2 regions of the Bradyrhizobium sp. S3.2.6 genome follow, and region 1 is predicted to be linked to the other one. Evidence: predicted binding sites of a transcription regulator. Region 1 holds the regulator's gene; the other holds the start of a gene.
What was found. Region 1 encodes LexA, which represses DNA repair genes until DNA is damaged. Its sites were predicted from a motif close to TGTTCNNNNTGTGTTCNG; they were not measured.

Region 1 (3,640 bases):
CCGACATCCTTATCGCCGGTGACGGCCAGAGCGTTGCCGTGCGGGGCAGGGACGGGCAGCTGCACCTGATCAGGACGAGCAAGGACAGCTTTCTGCTCAAGGAGTGGCTCGCGGCCGATGCCGACTCTCGCGATCCCGGCAGCGTCGCGCTTGCCGATGGTGTGTCGTGCGACGAGTCAGGCTGCGTGACGCCGCTTGCCGACGGACGCATCGTTGCGCTGGCGTTGCGCATTGACGCGCTGGGAGACGATTGCAGCCGCGCGGCACTGGTGGTGACGGCAAGGCCCGCGCCGCCGGATTGTGGTGCGATGGTGGTCGATCGGCCACGTCTCGTGCGTCAGGGCGCGCTGGCGCTGACGCCGCGTGGCGACGGCTTTGCGATTCAGGCGGTAAAGGCGAGGGGCGCAAACCGCCCCTGGTCGCCGGCGGCGGCCGGCGATGGAGATTTCGAACAGACCCTCATGCCGCGGTCGGCAGCTCCGCGCTCCAAAGACGCAACGCCGTCTGACGCCGACCTGCAGGCCGATGACTGAGATCGACGGCTTAGCCGATCGGCAGGCGCGGGGACGTGGAGCGGCTGTCGGCGACCTGCGGCTTGTGCTCGCGCTCGCCGAGCGGCTGGGTCACGGGCAGTTGCAGCACGGTTGCGCGCTGGCCTTCGACCAGTTGCGTCACCAGGACGTATTTGCCGTCGGGGAATTCGATCGCGTCGTGATGGCGGTCGGGAATATGCGGATCGACCTTGCCGAACTTGCCGACGCGCGAGTTGATGGTGCGCGTCCAGATCCAGCGATTGTCGTAGCGGACGTTGTCGGCGAAGGCGAGCTCCGTTCCCGGTAGCAGGCAAACCGCGACGGACATGTCGGCTTCGGAGGCGAAGCCGCGCGTCGAGGTGCCGCGGAACGTTGTCGTGACGATCGTCTCGCCAACTTCTGCGGGACGCGTCGCGACGGCATGCAGGCTATAGTCACACATCGGGTGCTCCTCAATCAGGATAGAGCACCCGCGCCTCTGTCTCGGAGGCGCAGGCCCCTATCAGAGTGGAAGCTCATCTTATGCTTGTTTGTGGGCAAATCTGCGGCTCGCATCAGCAGAGCGCGATCACATTATCTTTTTCAAATGCACGAGGAACAAAGCCTGCTCCCGCGCATTCGGTGAGCGCGTTGCTTCAGCGGCCGGCTGGCGCTGACCAGCCCGAATATTGCCAAGCCGGCTGCGCGACGGCGTTACGGGCATTGCGGAATTGCTCGGTCGTTGCGCGCGGTGCTTTGCGAGCGTGGTGCTGCGGCTGCGCAGCCAAGGCTTGCGAGCCCAAGGCTTGCGAGCCCAAGGCTTGCGACCCCAAGGCTTGCGACACTAAGGCCTGCGACGCTGATACTGCGATCAGCGTCATCGTGACGGTGCTCAAAATGATCTTGCGCATGTTGGTCTCCTCGGTCTGGCAAAGGCCCTGCGAAGCAATGCGTGCTTCGTTGCGGCGTGCCGAGGATGTAGCGCTGGAGAAGGGGCCGGATAATCTGTGCAAAACCAGAAAGACTACCCAGCCGGAGCGGACAATCGTCCGCTCCAATCGTTGATTGCGCTCGCCGATAGCGACGCGATCAGTACTTCCGGTACAGCCCGATCAGCTTGCCCTGGATCTTGACCCGGTTGGGCGGCAGGATGCGAACCTCATAGGCCGCGTTGGCCGGCTCGAGCGCGATCGAGGCGCCGCGACGGCGGAAACGCTTGAGTGTCGCTTCCTCGTCGTCGATCAGGGCGACCACGATGTCGCCGGTATCGGCGCTCTCGTTGCGCTGGATCAGCGCCATGTCGCCATCGAGAATGCCGGCCTCCACCATGGAGTCGCCGCGCACTTCGAGCGCGTAGTGCTCGCCCGAGCCGAGCATGTCGGGCGGGACGCTGATGGTGTGGCTGCGGGTTTGCAAAGCCTCGATCGGCGTGCCGGCCGCGATCCGGCCCATCACGGGCACTGCGACTGGACGCTCACCCTCGTCGGCCGGCAGGCTCGACGCCGGGCGCACCTTGCCGAGATTGCCCTCGATGACGCTCGGCGTGAAGCCGCGGCGGCTGCCAGCGGCGGCCTGGAGTTCGGGCAGCTTGATCACCTCGATGGCGCGGGCGCGGTTGGGCAGGCGGCGGATGAAGCCGCGCTCCTCGAGCGCAGTGATCAGGCGATGGATGCCTGATTTCGAGCGCAGATCGAGCGCATCCTTCATCTCGTCGAAGGAGGGCGGCACGCCGCTTTCCTTCAGGCGTTCACTGATGAACCGCAGGAGCTCGTACTGTTTGCGCGTTAACATCTCGACCAAAATCCCCCGGTTGATGTCGTTCGATTCCGAGACGCTGAAGTCAGCAATAAGCCGCTACACGCTCGAAACAAATCATGAACGGACACTATATGTTCGATACATGTTCCGCAACTGCTTAATTTACCGTGAACGCGGCAAAGTTCGCGGAACGGTTGCGAACGCCGCGCTCAAACGAGCAGTCGCAGCACCTCGCAGGGCGCTCCCGCTTCGGCCCTCGGCGCGAACGGGGCGCGCACGAGAAGTGCCTGTGCCGCAGCGAGATTCGCAAGCAGCGAGGAGTCCTGGTGATTGACGGGAAGGGCGATCAGCGTGCCGTCATCACGCACATCCAGGCGGGCGCGCAGATAGTCCTCGCGCTGGTCATTGGCGCCGACGTCGCGGCCGAGCACGGCGCGTTCGCGGCGGTGATGAACCATCGAACGGCCCGACAACGCACGAATCAGCGGCACCATGAACAGGAAGGCGCAAACGTAGGATGACACGGGATTGCCGGGCAGGCCGATTACGCGCATCGCCCCGAGCTGCCCGTTCATCATCGGCTTGCCCGGCCGCATCGCGATTTTCCAGAACGCCATCGAGGTGCCTTCGTCGCGGAGCGCCTGCTGCACCAGATCGTGGTCGCCGACCGAAGCGCCGCCCGTCGTGATCAGGATGTCGGCGCCGGATTCGCGCGCGCGGCGGATGCCGGCGGTGGTGGCGGCAAGCGTGTCGGCGGCAATCCCAAGGTCGATGGTGTCGGCCCCCTCGCTGCGAGCGAGCGCATGCAGGGCGTAGCCGTTGGAATAAACGATCTGGCCATGACCAGGCGTCGTGCCCGGCATCACCAGCTCGTCGCCGGTGGCAAGAATCGCGACCTTCGGACGGCGGCTGACCGCCAATTGCGGGTGGTTCATGCCGGCGGCGAGCGCGAGGTCGCGCTCGGTCAGCCGCGCGCCTTTGCGCAGCAGCACGTCACCCTCGCGGAAGTCGATGCCGGCAGGGCGGATGTGCCGCCCGGCGATGGCGGCCTCCTTGATCGCGATGCGCTTGCCGTCGGCGACGGTGTCCTCCTGGATCACGACCGCATCGGCGCCGTCGGGAACGACACCGCCGGTGAAGATTCGTACGGCTTCGCCGGCGCCGACAGTTCCTGCAAACGGACGGCCGGCAGCGACCTCGCCAATGACGTTGAGCTGCGCATCGACCCTGGCGGCGTCGGCCGCGCGGACGGCATAGCCGTCCATCGCGGACATCGCCAGCGGCGGCTGCGTCCTGCGCGATGCGACGTCGCGCGCGAGCACGCGGTGGAAGGCCGCATCGAGCGCGACCGATTCCTCGGGCAGCGGGTC
Region 2 (3,640 bases), on a different contig from region 1:
AGCGGTTTTCGCGGGCTGATCGGCGCATCGCCCTGCCCCAGCGCATGCGCGAGCAGCGTGGAGAACCGCGCGCCGAACCGCGCCGTGATTTCGCTCGGCGTGCGCAAGGCGACATCGCCGATCGTCTTCAGCCCGGCCCGGCGCAGGCCGGTGGTGATGGCCTCGTCCGCACCGAGCGCGGACACCGGAAACCGGTCGATCGCCGCCGCCTCCCCGCCATTGGCAACAATAACGCCAGGCGTCTGCCGCGTCAGCGTACGCGCGCAGACCGAGGTGCTGGCGATCGCGGCGCCGACGGCAAAGCCCTGGCGGGCCAGCGCACGGACCAGCGTCTGCAACAATGCAGCCTCGCCACCGAACAGATGCGCACAGCCGGTGATATCGAGGAACAGCCCGTGCGGCGGATCGAGCGCCACCAGCGGCGTGAAGCGGTCGCACCAGTCGGCGATATCGCTCAACGCCTTTGCATCGGCCACGACATCGGCGTCGAACACTTTCAGGTCCGGACACATCGCTCGCGCATTCGCCAGCGGCTGGCCGATGTACAGACCGAGCCGCTCGGCCGCCTCGTCCAGCGCATGGATCACCAGCGCATTGTTATCCTTGATGACGACAATGCTGGGCTCAGGATTATTACCCAACCCGCCGTTGAAGAACCGCTGGATCCGGTCGATGGGCAGGCGCGGCAGCCACAGGCTGAGAATACGCCGACGGTTCACTGAACTGGCACTCATCACACTTCCATTCCATGATCCACCGGCCACACGGGCCATGACGATTGCGCAACAGCTCGACATCGAAGCGCGGCGCGCCCCAGGCACTCCAAAGCGCCGCAGGCATTGAAGCCGCGCCCGGCGGCGAATGCGCCGCGCGCAGCATCCATCGTGTTTCCGCCGTCGAGGGCAGCGGCTGTGCCGCCATCCGCAACAAGAGGCCGGTGACGCCAGAGGATTGTGCGGCCAGCGTCAGCTTGCGGCTCGCCACGAGATCGAACTGCCTGGTCTCGCCCCAGAGCTCGAGCACGACGGCGCCGAGCGCATCGCAGGCGAGCGCATCGGCCGAGGTGCGCAGCGCGCTCTCCACGTCAGCCGCGCGCACCATCACCACGCGGCGCGGATCGAGGCCGAGCTCGGCGAGCCCGCACATCGACAACGCGCCGGTTTCAAGTTCCGAGAAATCCTGCCGCACCCACAGCAGCGGCCGACGCACCGTGACGCGGCCCGCAAGCCCGGTGATAAAGCCCGTCGCGGCCGCGCCCTGACGCCCCTCGCAAAACACCTCGTGGATCGCCGCGCGTGCGAGCCCGCCTTTCAAGGCGTGGTCGACCTCGCCGTGGCCGAGCGCGACGCGGTCGTGATGATGCACGACCTCCGCCGTCTCGATCCGTTCGATCTGGCTGCGCAAGGTCGCAAGCGCGCTCATGCGTGCGCCGCTCATGCTCGCCGCTCCTTCAGAGGTGATTGCCGATGACTCTCAAAAAGAGAACCAGCGGCTGGCTCATTTGTTCATGGTATGTTCTAATATAAAGCTAACGGCGCGCGAAGAGTCAATCGAATTGCGCTCGATCAGATTCATGAGCTGAATCAAAGGGATTCCGGGATGGACGTACAACGCAAGCTGGAGATCCTGGCGGATGCAGCCAAGTACGACGCCTCCTGTGCCTCCAGCGGCACCGAAAAGCGGGATTCCAGCGACGGCAAGGGCATGGGCTCGACCGCGCCGGGCATGGGCATCTGCCATTCCTACGCGCCGGACGGACGTTGCATCTCGCTGCTCAAGGTGCTGCTCACCAACGCCTGCAATTACGACTGTCTCTATTGCGTCAACCGCGCTTCCTCCAACGTGCCGCGCGCTCGCTTCACCATCGACGAGGTGGTCAAGCTGACGCTGGACTTCTACCGGCGCAATTACATCGAAGGACTGTTTCTCTCCTCCGGCATCATTCGCAGTCCCGACTACACCATGGAGCAGGTGGTCAGCGTCGCGCGAAAACTGCGCGAGGAGCATCACTTCCGCGGCTACATCCATCTCAAGACCATTCCGGAGGCCGACGACGCGCTGATCGCGGAAGCCGGCAGATATGCCGATCGTCTCTCCATCAATATCGAGATGCCTGAGGAGACCAGCCTGCAACAATTCGCGCCCGAGAAGGACGTGCGTGCGATCCGCCGCACCATGGGCCGGCTGCGGCTGAAACTGGACGAAGCCGAGGACAACCGCAGCACCAAGACGAAGGCCAAGCCGCAGCGCTTCGCGCCGGCAGGACAAAGCACGCAGATGATCGTCGGCGCAGATGGCGCGAACGATCACACCATTCTCCACACCAGCGCCAATCTCTACGGCTCATACCGGCTGCGGCGCGTCTATTACTCCGCCTTCAGCCCGATCCCCGACGCCAGCCGCGCGTTGCCTCTGGTACAGCCGCCGTTGTTGCGCGAGCACCGGCTCTACCAGGCCGACTGGCTGATGCGCTTCTACGGTTTTGACGTCGGCGAGATCGTCGACGACAGCGCGATGCTGCCGCTCGACATCGATCCAAAGCTAGCCTGGGCGCTGCGCCACCGCGACCGCTTTCCGCTCGACATCAATCGCGCCAGCCGCGAGGAGCTGTTGCGCGTACCGGGCTTCGGCACCAAGGCGGTCGAGCGCATCATCGCCACACGGCGCACCACCACGATCCGTCTCTCCGATCTCGCGCGGCTGCACGTGCCCCGCAACAAGGTGCTGCCGTTCATCGTGCTCAGCGATCACCGGCCCGCGCCGCACCGCCTCGACGAGGCGCGGCTGATCGAACGGTTCAAGCCGAAAGCAACGCAACTGGGGTTTGGCTTCTGATGCAGTACATCATTCTCGACACCGAAACCGATTTCGAAAGCTGGCGCAAAGCCGCCCGCACGCTCGTGCTTCATCATGTGAAGCCCACCGAAGTCACATGGGCCGTGCAAGGCGGCGGAGCCGAATTGTTCGCACCGCCCGCGCCATCTCCGATGCTCGAGGTGAACGACGGCACCTTCAGCGTGTCGGCAAAATTCGTCGAGCTCGCCCAGACCGCCATCCTGCATCGCGATCCGCAGCGCTTTGCGATCCTCTATCGCCTGCTCTGGCGACTGAAGGACAATCACGATCTCATCGAGGTCGCGACCGATCCTGACATCGCGTTAGCTACGGCGATGGCAAGAGCGGTCCATCGCGACGAGCACAAGATGCACGCCTTCGTGCGCTTCCGCGAGATCGGCCGTGAACGTGCCGCGCATTACGTCGCCTGGTTCGAGCCGGAGCATTATATCGTCGAGCTCGCCGCGCCGTTCTTCGCCAGACGCTTTGCCGATATGCCCTGGTCAATCCTGACGCCCGATCTCTGCGCGCATTGGGACGGCCACGCGCTTTCGTTCACGCCGGGCGTGAGCAAGAGCGAGGCGCCGGGCGAAGACCGGCTGGAGGAAACCTGGCGGCGCTACTACGCCAGCATCTTTAACCCGGCGCGGTTGAAGGTGAAGGCGATGCAGACGGAGATGCCGAAGAAATACTGGAGGAACCTGCCCGAGGCCTCGATCATTAAGCCTCTGATCGAGGACGCCGAACGCATGACCGGCGCCATGATCGCCAACGCTGCATCCGATCCGCACAAGCCTCAGAAACG

Region 2: ABID58_RS05545 (putative DNA modification/repair radical SAM protein) is a predicted target of LexA. The motif match lies at 1,503-1,520, and genes of this name have one in related genera.

Annotation. Positions count from the first base shown of each region.
Region 1 covers NZ_JBEPOS010000028.1:77,710-81,349, reverse strand. Annotated here, with positions in the region: gene ABID58_RS32945 (ComEC/Rec2 family competence protein) at 1-533, shown strand, start outside; gene ABID58_RS32940 (hypothetical protein) at 544-975, opposite strand; gene ABID58_RS32935 (hypothetical protein) at 1,169-1,423, opposite strand; gene lexA (transcriptional repressor LexA) at 1,602-2,303, opposite strand; gene ABID58_RS32925 (molybdopterin molybdotransferase MoeA) at 2,480-3,640, opposite strand, start outside.
Region 2 covers NZ_JBEPOS010000002.1:263,698-267,337, reverse strand. Annotated here, with positions in the region: gene ABID58_RS05555 (Y-family DNA polymerase) at 1-734, opposite strand, end outside; gene ABID58_RS05550 (ImuA family protein) at 634-1,437, opposite strand; gene ABID58_RS05545 (putative DNA modification/repair radical SAM protein) at 1,600-2,835, shown strand; gene ABID58_RS05540 (UdgX family uracil-DNA binding protein) at 2,835-3,640, shown strand, end outside.